Thalassoglobus sp. JC818: one gene and its partner. Each later gene encodes a partner of the first gene's protein in a complex. Links are inferred from orthologs where the notes say so. Each region holds a gene or a part of one and is shown on either strand. Other genes may lie near its edges. The genes, in order: smc and AB1L42_RS07545.

Region 1 (8,286 bases):
AGGTGATGAGACAAGCTTGTTGACTCTGGCTGGACTTGAGCAGGTCCAGAAAGAAATCGGACTTAGCGGAGACGCTTTGGCCGCTGTTCGTGACCTGCAAAACAAAGTGCGTGAAGACTCCCGCGAAATGATGGCCGACTTCGGTAACTTCCGTGATATGTCCCGGGAAGAACGGGAAGCCGCCATGGAGAAAGCTCGGGAAGCCCGCGAAACTGTGACCAAAGACGCAGAAGCCGAACTGGCCAAGTTGCTCAGCGACGAACAGAACTCACGACTCCAGCAGATCGCTCTTCAAATCAAAGGCCCACGTGCTCTGCAAGACAAAGATGTCGCAGCTAAGCTCGGACTCTCCGAAGATCAGACCGGGAAGATTGATTCGATCATCAGCTCGATGGAAGACTCTTCACGAGAACTCATGGAAGCAGCACGTTCCGGTGGACGAGAAGGCTTCATGGAAGTCCGAACGAAAATGGAAGCGCTCACCAAAGAGACTGATGAAAAACTCGAAGCAGTTCTCACCGACGCTCAGAAAGAGACCTTCGCCGCGATGAAGGGTGCAGACTTTGAACTCGATCGACGATCAATGTTTCGCGGTCGAGGCGGAAATCGTGGTGACGGACAAGGACAAGGTCGCCCTGATCGTGATGGACAAGGACAGGGACGAAATCGTCAGCGACCTCCTATCGAAAACTAATCGGGTTTGATGGTTTGCGTGTAAACCTGAAGGACAGAAACAGAAGAAGCGAGCGAGATCCTGTAAGTCTCGCTCGCTTCAATTTTTTGCGCTCATCCAAAAGCTTCACGAAGAGGACGTTCGATGATTAGAAGCCGCGTAGCTCGCGAATGTCCTGCATGGTTCGCAAACGGTAGTCGATGTTCACATAGTCGAGCAAAGAGCAGAGAGCACGAACTGCGACGCCCATCCCGTCAGGGCCACTAAATCCGCCGAACTGTCCTCCACCTTTCAGATGTGGTTCGAGTTCCAGAAAAACTCCAGGTCCGCCGAGTCGTCGCATCCGTTCATCAAGGGCAGGGATGTGCTCGCGGAAGTCGCGCAGAATCATTTCGTGTCCTGAGTCGCCAATGTTCGACGGCACGAAATTCTTAAGTCGCTCTTCGTCGACGTAACCCTTCCACTCGAGCGAAGAATCAATGGCGTAGTCTTTAATGTGAATCCAGCCGATATGCGGACGCATCGCTTCGTACTCTTCGAAGCACTGAACGGGCGACATGTTCTGTGAGGAGAGATTTCCTCCATCGAAAATCACAACCAGGTTGTCGCGATTAATCTTGGTGGCCAATTCTGCAAGCAAGCGCCCGTTCTGTCCGATCAGATTCGCTTCCACTTCCAGTCCGTAAACGATGCCGTGTTTTGCGAATTCGTCGGCGATCTCTCCGACTCGTTCCACAGCCTGATCAACATACCGCTCCGGCTCTTCGCCTTTTGGTTGATAGAAAGAAAATCCACGGATCAGTTTTGCATTCAGCGCGACAGCAGCACGGACTGTTTGAGCGACCTCGCCAGCCATGTATTCATCGAACGGAACGAACTTGTTGTGCGATCCATCTTCCTGATCGACCAGTTTCACCTTGCCGATGCGTGAGCCAATGCTGGCGACCGACATCCCGTATTCTTCGTGAATCGCTGCCAGTTGTTTCAGTTCTTCATCGTCGAGTTCAACAACGTGCTTCACGGTCCCGTTGCCGGTCACATCGACAAATCGAGGGCTGTAGAACTTCAGTCCCAACGCAGCCAGGGACGACATCTGCTCGATCGCTGTTTTCCGATTCGCTGCTTCATCTGCAAAGGCGCTGAGGAGAACTTCAGGATTGGCGGCCATAGGATCACATTCTCAATCTGGTCTTGAAATTTCATCTGAAAACTGTGTGACACCGATAGGACGGGAAGAAGAAGTCGATTCAGCCATTCGCAAGACTCGTCCAACCAGAACAAACGCAGCCCATTTCCAATCGGAAATTTCTGGCTGTCGGCTCGGGCTTACAGGTCTCGCAAAGCGTACCGTTCAGAATGGACTCTTCCCGGATCAGCGACCGCACACAGATCTGCGGATTCGCTCTCTACGAGTTTGAGATTGTTGAGAGATTCACGAGAACTTGCAACCCGCAGGCAATGAGGTCGGATGTCTCATCAACCGGCGTCAATGTCGCCCGTAATTCGAACAGGGCAGGGAACCTCAATCGCTCACGATCGATAACGCCGACATGAAGCTGTTGTCGCAAGCATTTCCTAGAAGCATCACGTTAGAGCGGATAAAGAGAAGTGCACCGGACATAGCAACTTGCTCTAAGCAGCGACGTTGATTTCTCCGTTGTCGTCGACGTCTTCAAAGTTCACAGAGATTCGCTTCGAAATACCAGCCTGTTCCATGGTGACCCCGTAGAGAATATCAGCAGCAGTCATCGTGCGCTTGCGGTGTGTAATGATCACGAACTGCGTCGTCGCGACGAACTCCTTGACCACGTTCACGTAGCGGTCCACGTTTGCATCATCCAAAGCTGCATCAACTTCGTCGAGGATGCAGTAAGGGCTCGGTTTGCTCTTGAACATGGCAAAGAGCAGACCGACAGCGGTCATCGTTTTCTCGCCCCCGCTGAGCAGGGTGATCGAGCGAAGTTCTTTCCCGGGTGGTCGGGCGACGATATCGATTCCGCATTCCAGCACATCATCAGGATCTTCGAGGATGATGTCCGCATCGCCGCCGCCGAACAATTTCCGGAAGAGTTCCTGAAAATGCACACGAATGTTTTCGAACGTCTCCAGGAAGATACGTTGGCTCTCCTTGTTGATCTTGCGAATAATCTCTTCCAGCACCGACTTCGCTTGCTGCAAGTCTTTCAATTGGTGGCTGAGTGTTTGATAGCGGGTTTCGAGTGATTCCAGGCTTTCCAGAGCGTCTGGATTCACGTGTCCCATCATCTTCGCTTTGCGACGCAATCGATCAACGCGTGACTCCAGTTCGTCACGCACCTCTTCATAGGTCGGAATCGAATCCGGCATCACAAACTCGTCGGTTTCTTCCGGCTCCTCAGCGTCAGATTCTTCGTTTTCTTCCTGTAACTCGTCTTCAATTTCCAGAGACGATTGAACTTCCTCATCTTCAGACAACGAGTCGTCCTCGGCGTCGAGACCTTCTTCGCTCTCTGAACTATGTTGTCGAGTGATCTCGGCAGCGACTTCTTCCCCGTATTGTTCTGTCAGATAGATCTTGTAAGCCGAAGCACCGCCTGAGACCAGCTCCGAAAGTGGGACATGGAATTCTTCAACCATCCGATCAGCGGTGGCTGTCAGTTGGTGCTGAAGCTGTTGCAATGTGAATTCAACCTGGTGCTGTTGATCTTCGAGGCTTCTGCGGCGGCGATGGGCGGACTCTTCGGTTTCCTGAATTTGCTTGCGTTGAACTCGAAGCTGGTTTCTTCGTGAAAAGTCTTCGCGAGTCTCGGCGACAATGGTTTCCAGAATCAACGTTTGCGAAGCGATCGTCGCTTCCGCCTGCAGGACCGTCATTTCTCCACGCGCTTGTGCCGTTTCCAGTTCCCGAACTTGCTCGGCAAACTCAACGACTGCAACACGTACCTGACTCAAATCTCGTTCGGAACGATCGCGTTCGCTGATTAAGCTGGAACGACGTTCTTCTGCTTTCGCCAATCGAAGTTGATACGTTTCGAGTTCCTTTTTCGCTTTCTGAAACTCCTGTTCCTGATCGGCGAGTTGATCTTTGATCGACTGGATCTCTGATTGCGACGTTTCAATCTCTTGCGTGCATTCCTCAGAGTCTCGTTGAAGTTCGTGGCTTTCTCCATCAATTTGGCTCAGACGTTGGCTGAGCGATTCGATCGTTGAGCGAATTTCATCGGCGGCTTTCTGTCGACGATCAAATTCTTGCCGCTCGCTTTCAAGCTTCGTCGCTGCTTCAGCAACGTGTGAAGAGAACTTTTCAAGTTGCGAACGTGCACTCACCAGCTCAGCGTGTTTCTCCTGAATGGCGATCTCAAGCAATTTCTTTCGTTCCGTGAGATCTTCAATCCGTCGCTCACTTTGCAGAATGCCGCTTCTCAGTTCCCGCAATTCGCTCTTTCTGGAAACGATCGAGGATTCGTGAGGAATATGTCCCACCAGCAATTCGTTCTGCGGTGTCAGGACTTCACCTTGAAGCGTGACAAACCGGAGATCGGAGGGCGTGTTTGCAGCCAGACGTTGAGCATCCGCCAGAGATTCGACAATCCACGTTTTTGAAAGCAGAGATTCGGCCAATCCGGGTGTTCGCGCGTGCGCAGCAACAAGACGATCTGCGCGACCGTAAACTCCGTCTTCCCCCGTGAGTTCCACCCCATCATCACCGTCGAGCGGGGAACTGTTCGTTCGATCGGAAGTTTGAACAGCCACGAAACCGATCCGGCCATCAATCGGAACGGCACCTCGTTTTAGATAGTCGAGCATCGGAGTCAGGTTGGAAACCGCGATCCACTGCGAACGTTCTCCGAGCGCAGCATCGATGATTGGGCCAAGCTCCAACGGAACTTCCAACAGATCACGAACGACTCCAAGGACCTGATTCCAGGGAGGGTAGTGGGCTGCGACAGCCCGATCGAGAATCTCCTGAACGCCGATGGCAATACCAGCCTGCCGCTGTTCTAGTTCTTCCAGAACACTGAATCGCGCGCGGTCAGCACTGACTCGCTGTCGAAGTTCAAGGAGTGTTTCCTCTGTCAGTTGTCGCTGCTGAACACGGTTTTCTCGTTCCTGCTGAACACTCGCGACATTTTCTCGTTGAGCTTGAAGAGTCTCTTCGGCTTCGTGAAGTTCCTGTTCGAGGACTTCCTTGCGACGAGTCGACGCTTCCACTCCCGCATCGGCTTGTTCCTGCCGCCGCTGAAGCTGTTCCTGAGACTTGGAAACTTCCGCCTTTTGAGCTTCGAGGCCAGCGAGTTTTTCCAGATTGTTTGTTCGACGGGAATCGAATTGCTTGAGGGCATTCTGAATCTCGTTGATACGCTGGCGAGCTGTTTTTTGCGTTTCGGAAAGTTGTTCGAGAAGTTCTTCCCGCTGAACAAGAGCCTCTCGCTCCTCAACGAATTGATCCTCGAACTGATCAACTCGCAAGACCGTCGCCCGATGTTCGTTCTCGATCGTTTGAGCACGCAGCAGCGAGAGTGTCGATCGCTTCCGAAGCTTCTTCAGGTCGGCGGCGATTTCAGCCAGCCGCGATGTCTGGTGATCAATGACAGAACGCGAACGAGTAATCTCTTCACGATAAGTTGCGATCCGACGTTCATGTTGAATTAACTGGCTGTCGCAATCAGAGATTGCAGTTTCGATCGATGACTTTTGCTGTTCAAGCTCGCCGAAGGAGTCGCGACACTCCTGAAGTTCTTCTTCCAATTCGTCGAGTCGGGCTTGTTCGTCGTCAATCTTGGACGAGATCAACCGGAAGTCATCGGCAGCCAGTCCCGTCCAGAGTGCTTTGAGTTCTTCATTCAACTCGCGATAGCGCACAGCTTTGCTGGCTTGTGAACGTGTCGAATTGAGCTGGGTCTCCACTTCGTCGACGATATCGGTCAGTCGAAGCAGGTTTTGAGCCACGCGCTCCAGTCGCCGTTCGGCGTCGATTCTGCGCGACTTGAATTTACTGATACCGGCAGCTTCTTCGAACACAACACGTCGAGTTGTGGGGTTCGCCTGCAGAATCTGATCGACACGACCCTGTTCGATGATGCTGTACGCCGCCGTTCCCGCACCGGTCCCCATGAAGACATCACGGATATCCTTAAGGCGGACGGCAGCCTGATTCAGCAAGTACTCGGAATCGCCGCTTTGATAGAGTCGTCGACCGATCTGAACTTCGCGGGTATCGACAGGAAGTAGACCGGTGGAGTTGTCGAAGGTGAGCGTGGCTTCGGCGAATCCGCTGGAACGGCGCCCGGATGATCCATTAAAGATCACATCGGACATTTCCTTACCACGGAGGCTCTTGGCGCTTTGATCACCCAGAATCCACTTCAGTGCATCAACAACATTGCTCTTACCGCTTCCGTTGGGCCCAACGACGCAAGTGATCCCTTTCGAGAATTCGAACAGGGTTCGATCCGCGAAACTCTTGAATCCAAAGAGTTCTAACGACTTGAGCATTCCACAGAAACTTAAAAGCAGATAGGGGAGGGGAGATTTAACTCCCCGAAGGTTCGAATCTTAAGAGCGATTTAATTAACACCCCTGTGGGCGAAGACTATTCCACGATAATTCCATTCGGCTCCATACCTGCCTCTTTCGGGTCAGATGGTTCCGGAGCTTCAGTGACGATTGTCTTGTTGCTTTGCTCGTTGAAGAGATTCGGCATCAGCCCATCGCTTCCGATTGTCGCAGGTGCCGACGAGGTCGCACCGTTGACATTGTCTGCGTTCGCGAAGTCTTCCGGAACGCGATGATACACTCGACCCGGTTTCGGCATTTCATCGATGGCGATCTTGCCGGGCAGGTTGCTCTGATTCTTTGCTTCGACGAGCATCTGCACGATGTCCGGATAACTCGCACCGAGATCGGTCGCAGCTTTGATGACCTCAGCGATGCGTGCCGAAACGGTCAATGTTTGATCTTCCTCACCGGCAGCGACACGTTTGACATCGATGGTGTTCTCGAGTGTGTTTCCTCGAACCAGAATTCGAGCACCGGCTCGAATCGTCATTGGAAGCTGGAATTCCTGTTCCGCTCCGAAGAGGACAACTTCCGGCTTTTTGCGACGAGTCATATGGACGAATGGGGTCGCGGTCGAATCGATGAGATGCATTCGGAACTCGCCATCCATGGGGATTCCCTGAACGATGGGATCGTCGGGAGCCATGGTGGAGAGCGAACGAAACGCACCGTAGCGAGTTTCGAGACTTTCTTCGTGCATCAACTCTTCGAGCGCCGAAATCGTTTCACCTGTCTGCAAACAGGCGAGTGCTGCGAGAGCAAAGATTCGGAAAGCGGGTTCGTTCCGAGCCGCTTCTCTCAATTCAGTCGCACACTCTGGCTTGCCGAGATAAGCGAGAGCTTCTGCCGCTCGAAAACGTGCCTCAGGAGAAGGGGAGTTTAAGGCTCGCTTGAGTGCTGCGACGCCTTCACTTCCTTCCGCTTCTAATTGCAAAGCAGCTTGTTCGGACGTCGGACCAAACATGATCCGTTCACCGAGATCCTGCATCCGCAGATGCTTTTCGACAGGCGATTCCGTCAACGTAATATGTCGAACACACTGCAGGAATCGTGGGTAGTTGTTTCGATATCGATCCTGAACGACCAACTCAAGGTGAGCGTTGCTCTTCGCAGTTGCTAAAGGGCGACGAATCCCGTGTTTGTCATAGTCGTGGAATCGCTGTCCAATTCGGCTCGCAAGATGAGTCGACATACGCACTCGACGGTAATCGCTACGGATCGCCACTGTGAGAATACGATCCGGTCCAGAATAGATCGCTCCACTTGGAATGACACCTTTTCGCGAGGCAACACTCGAACCATTGGAATCTTCGAACAACCCGTCAATCAGAATCGGGCCGGTGGCGTAAACAACTTCATTGCCCTGATGAACCTGTCCTTCCAGCAAAGCATGTTCGCTCAATCGGCAGGGCATCAGCCAGCCGCCTTTCAGGCTGACTGTCTCACTTCCATCAGGCATGTTAATTTCAACGTCGAGCCGGTCTCCCTTCCGGGCGATCGGCGGAATATATGCCGTCACGACAACGAGACTGGTCTCAGAAGAGCGGAGCAGGGAGTTCGGGTCGTCGATATCTTCTCTGCGAATGTCATCAAGCAAGCGAGTTCGAAGCGGAGAAATCGGCGGATCTTCACCGGTTCCGTCCAGGCGAGTCACCAATCCGACTCCTTGGACCTTGATGTATCCTAAGGTGGAATCAGCGATCTTGATGTAATCACCAATCAGCTTGGAATGCCCATCTTCACCACGAATCGCCTCCTGAACATTCAACCGCATCGCTTCTTCGTCATCAAACCAACGTTTGATGTTCAGTTCGTGGCAGCCGGAGAGCGTCGACCCGAAAATCAGAGACGAAGCGCACAGCTTGAGAAACGACCGTCGACTGTCAGACGTTTCAGTCGTGGCGTCAACGTGTTGGCGTTCGGGGCTGGACGTTGAGGGACGTCGAACTTGCATGACAACACCGTTCCGCTCGCAGGCTCAAGGCATTGACCTCAAGACAAACAGGCGCTTGATTGGGGGTGAGATGAGAATGAGGAGGATGGTGCGACGATCTCATTCCCGTTGTATTGCTTTG
Region 2 (6,691 bases), on another replicon or contig:
AAAATCGTCGAGCTGCACAGTCAATCTGGCGGGGAAGCTGTTCTCGGGTTGCTTCCCAAGATGTCGGATCAGGTTCGTCCCGATGCGATTCGAGCAATCGGCAAACTAAGAATCGCACAAGGGTTCGAGCCGGTGCTACGAACTCTTTTGAGTTCTTCTTCCGAGGAAGTTGAAGCAGCAATTCGCGCAGCTGGGAATTTTGGCGTCGCGAACGTTGTCCTGCCGCTTCTCTATGTTCAAACAATCAATCCCGAGCATCGAATTCGAATTGCTTCTTCAATCGCTCGGCTGGGTGAGCCTGCTCTCAAACCGTTACTCGGAGTTGTAACCTCTCCGTCCAGTACAGATGCCTTGAGACATGCTGCGATTTCGGCATTGCGTGAACTGAAATCGGAGAACAGCGTCGATGCACTGGCCGCGATTCTTAATCATGACTCTCTACCGATCAGACAAATTGCAACCGAAGCATTGGTTGAGATCGATGATCCCAAGACACTTCGACCGTTGATGAAGCTAGCGTCTGATCCTGATCCGGAGATTCGCCAGAATGCGATCAAAGGGCTGGCTCGATCGAAGTCCAAAAAGGCTGCTCCAGTTCTCGTGGAAGCATTGAAGGACCCTTCGAGAGAAGTTCAGCAAAACGCGATCATTGGTTTGGGAGAGTTGGGTGACAAATCTTTCGTCGCCAATCTCGCTCCGTTCCTTGAGGGCGACGACCAGGAAGTCCAACTGACAACAGCGGAAGCGATTGCCCGGCTCGGCGACAAGCGAATTGTTCCGAAGCTTTTGGGACTTTTGGAAAAGGAAACTCATGGGCGTCACGATGCAGATGTCCTGCATCGACTGGTCAAAGTTCTTCATAAGTTTCGCGATCCGCGATCTGTCCTTCCCCTTTGCGAACTTCTCGATTCCGCAGATGCCAAATTGCGTCGCCGTGTTGTGGAATCTCTCGGTGCAGTTGGCGATTCAGCCGCTCGCCCAGCACTTGAACGAGTCTTGCAGCGAGACCATGCGGACGACGTTCGAGCGTCAGCAGCGAAGGCATTAGGGGATCTGGGAGATCCACAAGCGATCGAAGTGTTGACCTCGGCGCTTCACGAAACATCCGAAGTCCGAGTCAAGGCGCTCATTTCTCTGGCGAGATTTAAGTCATCCAATGCTTTGCCCGTCATCCGGGATATGGTGATCGACCCGCTTCCTCAGGTTCGTTATCAAGTTGCGAGCTTGCTCGGGGAAGTGGGAGATAAATCAGCCATCACCGAATTAGAAGAACTCGCCGCCGATGATGAGTTAATGGTGAAGCGTGCAGCTCTAAAGTCGCTGGAGACTCTGGGTGACGAACGGAGTGAAGCGGAGATTGTCAAAGCGGGCCGAAAGCTAAAGAAGGCTCGTTCGAAAGTCTCGAAGGCCCCGATGTTTGCTGGCTTTGACATGGGGGGGCTTTCTTCTGTCCCCGGCGGGATGGCCACGGTCATTGGGGGAGCAGCTTGTGTGCTTCTCCTGGCGGTTTATTTTCTGTTCTTCCGATCCGGAGGCGGAGGCGAAAATGAGGTTGTTGTCGTCCGTGGCAATGTCAGTTCCGTGGGGATTGCGGAAGATGGCGTGATGATCGTCGCGTCCCGAAATCGCGGCATGACAGAGACCTGGAATGTTTCGAGCGACGAGCGACTCTGGTCAGGGACTGACCTTCCCAAAGCGAAAGGGATGGTTGTTTCGAAAGGACTGAATCAGGTCATGGTTTCTTCCGCAAAGAGCGCACTCTTCTATGATCTTGGATCCGACGGAAGTCTGACCAATCCAACCGAAGTGCCAGGACACACATCTGCCATTCGCGATACCGTTTCCACATCTGATCGCCGCTTCGCTGCCACGGTTGATGTCGAAGGGATCGTCCGCATCTGGAGTCTGGAGGCTCGAAATACAACGGGTGGACTGACGATTCCGAAGACCTCTGCTGCCATCGCTTTGGCCGACGAGGGACGTCTGCTCGCTGGGGGGACTTCCGCCTTACTCGTCTGGTCGGTCGAGACTGGTGAGATTGTGTTTGATGCCAACCAGATTGGAAGGATCTCGACTCGTTCCGGGACGATGACGTCGGTGGCGATTTCGCCGAGTCTCGAATTCGTCGCCGCTGCATATGGTGACGGAACGATTGTTGTCTACGACCTCGAACGGCAACGCGAACTCTCGCGGCATACGATTGTCGCTGGCAAACCGCTGCTGGTTTTTGACGAAGACAACGAACTGATTGTCGTCAACAGAAAGCTCTACCGCTTGTCGGACTTGCGGAAAGGAGAGCTTCAGGAATTGGGGCGGTCGGTCGAGTCGCGGACTTCTTTTGAGTATTGCAGCAAGACTAACCAACTCGTCATGGCCAGCGATGAAGCGAGTGGGATCACGGTGACAGACGTCAAAACTGGGGACTCGAAAGTTCTTGACCTGAAGTGAGTTCGCTGATGTGAATTCACAACGAGTCAACGTCTGTGTATGTGATTGCGAACTCAAACAGATAGAATTTCCGCGCTCTCTTTGTTTCGCGGGATTTGCTACGCTTTGAGGATTGAAAGCGTTTTGTGCGTCCTCATTCTTCGTGTGGCATGTCTGATCAATATCGCGTTGAACTCGAAATCTTCACTGGTCCCCTCGATTTGCTGCTCTATCTGGTGCGGCGAAACGAAGTGGACATCAAAGACTTGCCGATTGGTGAGATCGCGCAGCAGTTTCAAGACTTCTTGATGGTCTTGCAGCATCTCGACCTCGATCTGGTCGGAGATTTCGTGGTGATGGCCAGCACTCTGGTAGAGATCAAGAGTCGTATGGTCCTGCCAAATGAGACATCTGATGACGAACCCGAGTTGAGCGAGGAGTCGCAGGACCCGCGTTCCGACCTCGTGCAGCAACTCCTTGAGTACAAGAAGTTTAAAGATGCTGCTCTGGCTCTTCAGGAGCGTGCTGCGGAGTGGCAGGAGCGTTATCCACGACTGGCGGACGAACGACCATCGACAGGAAAAGACCCGTCGATCGATCGCATCAAAGAAGTTGAGCTTTGGGATTTGGTCAGTGCTCTCGGCCGAATTCTCAAGAAACAGGACGTGGAGTCCGAATCGACCATTCGTTACGACGAGACACCGATTCATACATACGTCGAGCAGATTTCACAGCGTGTTCAAGCAGAACAGGAAGTGAAGTTCAGCTCTCTGTTTGAGAAAGAGACGATCCGATCGAAGATCGTCGGGATCTTCCTCGCTGTGCTGGAACTCGTTCGACATCACGGGTATCGGGCGGAACAGAATGAAGACTTCGCCGAGATCGTGATCCGTCCACCACTCCCTGAAACAGAGTGATCTGACGATTCTCTCCGCGTTTTAGCAGTCACCCAAGCTTGTTGCTTCCTCTTGAGAACCTGCAATGCGACTTCAGTCATCCAGGCAGTTGATTTGCTCGTGGTCATGGAGTTCAGAGAAGTCCACGGGATAGTTTCGGAACTGCATGGTGTACGATTCTTCAAACCACTTTTGGATGTGCGGCACAGCTTCCTGATCGTACTCAGGAGCGACATACAGCAGTTTGCCTTCGCTGTCGGAACGCAGATCTCCATCGTCGACAATCACTTCGCCGCGTCGAATGACATATCGAGGCAACTCAAACATCAGCTGCAGGTCATCCTGTGGTTGATAGATGGTCACGTCTCCGTCAGCACCTTGTCCGAGTTGCCCCTTCCGCTTGAGACCTAACATTCTCGCGGGGGCAGCTCGAGTGATGATTGCGATTTCGTAGAGAGTGTATTCGCGATCAATTTCGGCGAGTGTGCAGTGATCACGAACGCCAGCTGGCACTGTTTGCAGCATCTCATCACGTCGAGCCCGTTCCATGAGAAGGGCAATGATTTGTGGGTACGCGAGGAATGAGCCACCGTTTGGATGGTCGGTGCTCATGGAGACTCTCCAGGGATCGTCGATCAGCAAGTACCACTCGAGGCCGATCGCCCATTGCAGAGCGTGAACCATCGACTTGTTCTTGTATTCGATCGGAACAATCCCACAGCCCGCTTCCATTTCTGTGTCAGAACTGAACCACTTTCTTCCGAAGACATTGTGCAGGAAATATCCCAGCGGTCCGTCTCCGGTCATGGACGTTGTACTTCCGAACATGACCTGTCCAACGTCGACGGTTAGATTGTCATGTGTGTTGACGTACTCGACGAGTTCCGGGACTTTCGAGCAGAAGGTTTCTTGAGTGTCGGGATCTCCTCCGTAGCTGTGAAACTGAATATGCGTCAGATGACCGCGCAACCCCTCGAGAGATTTCATAGTCTCGAGAGTGGTTGTGTAGTTTCCGGGAACTCCCAGGTTGTTGCAGTGAATGTGGAGTGGATGCGGAAGTCCCAACTCGTTCGTCGCTTCTGCGATTCCTTGAACGATTTGGCGAGGCGTGATTCGGAACTGGTCGATCTCGTCGTCGAGTGAACCGACATTGCCGCCACCCTGTTTCCAGACTTCCACTCCGCCAGGATTGACGATTTTGGCGGAGTACCCTTTGGCTGCTCCAAGAAGCCAGGCGACATACGATTTTAGTCGGTCTTTCTCACCGGCAGCGATTTGTTTCAGGACATAGTGATTGTTTCCCATCAACAGGTAGAAGCCTTTGTCGATGACGGGTGTGTCCTGAAATTCTTCATGAACATGACGAGCAGCAATCGGCGGCACAGCTGCGTCGAAGGCTGTTGTGTAACCGAGTCCGGCGTAGAGATAGCCCGTTGCAAATGTGCTGGGAACGCTTCCTATCGTTCCTGAACGCATCGACTTTGTGCGTTTGTAGGGAGGAGAGTTACGTTTGTCTTCCGGCTGCATCTTTCGTGCGGCATTGACCTTCGGGCCTGCAATATGGCAGTGCATATCAACCCCACCCGGCATGACAATCATTCCTGTCGCATCAATCTCGCGGTCCGGATGTCGGGCTGCCACTTGAGACTTTGCGATCACCACTCCGTCTTCAATCCAGATGTCACGAACTTCACCATCGATTTCATTTGCCGGATCGTAGAGTCGTCCACCGTGTATCTTGAGAAGTGCCATCGCGTTACTTGAGCTCGAAGTTAGAACGTTTCAGCTGCAGTGTACGAACAGCTTCACTGAGACGAATTGAGTTGTGCGTTGCAGGTGCAATTCAAGTTCTACTGGAATAAGCCATAGAGAACGAGATTCACGCCGATCTTCGCAGCATCTTCGGTCGAATAGCCAGCACAGGCGGGAGTCGACTGCCGTTCGAGCGCACAACTGATGTCGTATTTGCTGTAGACCACAACGTATTTTCCGTTGATTTGAACTCCTTCGAGAACAGCTTCGCCGACTGTGTCTCTCACATTGAGAATTGATCCTCCCTGTCCATTCGGCGGGATTCTGCGATTCACTCGGCGGAGATCGTAACCGGTTTGCAAATTGTAGATCTCATGCCCGGAAGGAATACGGGAAAGCGGTTCCCCGAAAATCTGTTCGATCATCCGTCGAAAACTTTCGTCGAACTCGGCAGCCCCGCAACAGGCATCGGCAAAGAGAAATCCGCCGTTTTCCAGATACGCCCGAAGGCCGTCCGTTTCTTCTTCGCTGAGAAAGAAGTTCTTGCGGCCGTGCATGTAAATCATCGGGTATTCGAAGATCGCCAGATCGTTGGCTCGTAAGTTTGGCATCTGCGGAGCAGAATCGATTCCGACAGTTTCGAGTGCGGATTGAAGTCGACGAAGAGCATTCGGGGCGGTGTCCCAGCCTCCGGTGTGCTGGAGGCGAGCGATCGTCATGCGACCGCGATTCATTTCATTGAGATCACTCGCGGTGAGTAGCTGCGGTGTCCGGAGTTTGTCTTGAAGTTCGCGCCCCGTCGCGTAAGCAATGACATTTACTCCCAGCTTCATCGACTTATCGATCTGAGACTTGATTTGCGGAAGACGGTCGCGAGAGTCGCTGAGCGTCCACTTGTTCCAGCGGCACGCATGGTCGAACTCCGAATACATGATCGCCGTGCGGCAACCCACATCGACGCCCCATAACTCCGGTGGATTGTTGTCGAAGAGTTCTTCGCTGCGATAAACATCGTGCGTCTCAGGGAGTCGATACAGCTGGTACTGATCGTCAAACAAGCGTTTGACCAGGTCCCGAAATCCGTCATGGAATTCGGCACTCTGGCAACTGTTGACCGCGAAGATGAATCCACCTTGAAGAATGTATTGCCGCAGAAGTTCCAGTTCGCGCCCCTGAATGGTATCGAGATCTTCTGAACCGGTGAGCAGCTGAACCGGGCTTTGCAACAGCGATGCGACGCCATCTCCGTTCGCCGCTGCCCGCAGATCAACGACCTGCCAGCTCATCAGCTTTGGCCACTGGTCTCGTTGGGAGATGTACGTTGTGAGATTGTTGGCGTCGCGCTGATGCTGATTCCAGGCTCTGCCAGCGACATCACGTGTTTGTTGATCGCGGGGCCCGTACTTGATTTTGTTGATCAGAACCGGCGAGAGACCCTTTGAGAGGAACAGCAGCGCGAAGCTGGTTCCAACGATTTCATTGCGTTGAGTTTCGCTGATCCAGAATCCATCGCGCGGGCTTTGACGATCGACCAGAAATCTGGCCCCTTCGCGATACCAGTCGTGATCGCCAAAAAAACGACGACCAGAAAATCGGCCAGCACGTTCAAGCCCATA

Evidence for each region.
Region 2: the proteins of smc (region 1) and AB1L42_RS07545 are in contact, whole or in part, in a crystal structure (PDB 3ZGX), measured with the Bacillus subtilis proteins. The link is inferred for Thalassoglobus sp. JC818 from one-to-one orthologs.

What each region holds. Positions count from the first base shown.
Region 1 is NZ_JBFEFI010000001.1:948,437-956,722, forward strand. Bases 2,106-6,474 are described here. They hold smc (chromosome segregation protein SMC), read right to left. Parts: upstream 6,149-6,474; coding sequence 2,306-6,148; downstream 2,106-2,305. Other genes in these bases: AB1L42_RS03415 (flagellar basal body P-ring protein FlgI), read right to left, coding at 6,246-6,474. Also shown: AB1L42_RS03400 (hypothetical protein), read left to right, coding at 1-694; AB1L42_RS03405 (TIM barrel protein), read right to left, coding at 822-1,841; more of AB1L42_RS03415, read right to left, coding at 6,475-8,165. UniProt on the Bacillus subtilis protein: Required for chromosome condensation and partitioning.
Region 2 is NZ_JBFEFI010000002.1:792,114-798,804, forward strand. Bases 1,697-4,470 are described here. They hold AB1L42_RS07545 (segregation/condensation protein A), read left to right. Parts: upstream 1,697-2,597; coding sequence 2,598-3,344; downstream 3,345-4,470. Other genes in these bases: AB1L42_RS07540 (HEAT repeat domain-containing protein), read left to right, coding at 1,697-2,448; AB1L42_RS07550 (formylmethanofuran dehydrogenase subunit A), read right to left, coding at 3,417-4,470. In the rest of the region: more of AB1L42_RS07540, read left to right, coding at 1-1,696; more of AB1L42_RS07550, read right to left, coding at 4,471-5,075; AB1L42_RS07555 (DUF4159 domain-containing protein), read right to left, coding at 5,174-6,691. UniProt on the Bacillus subtilis protein: Participates in chromosomal partition during cell division. May act via the formation of a condensin-like complex containing Smc and ScpB that pull DNA away from mid-cell into both cell halves.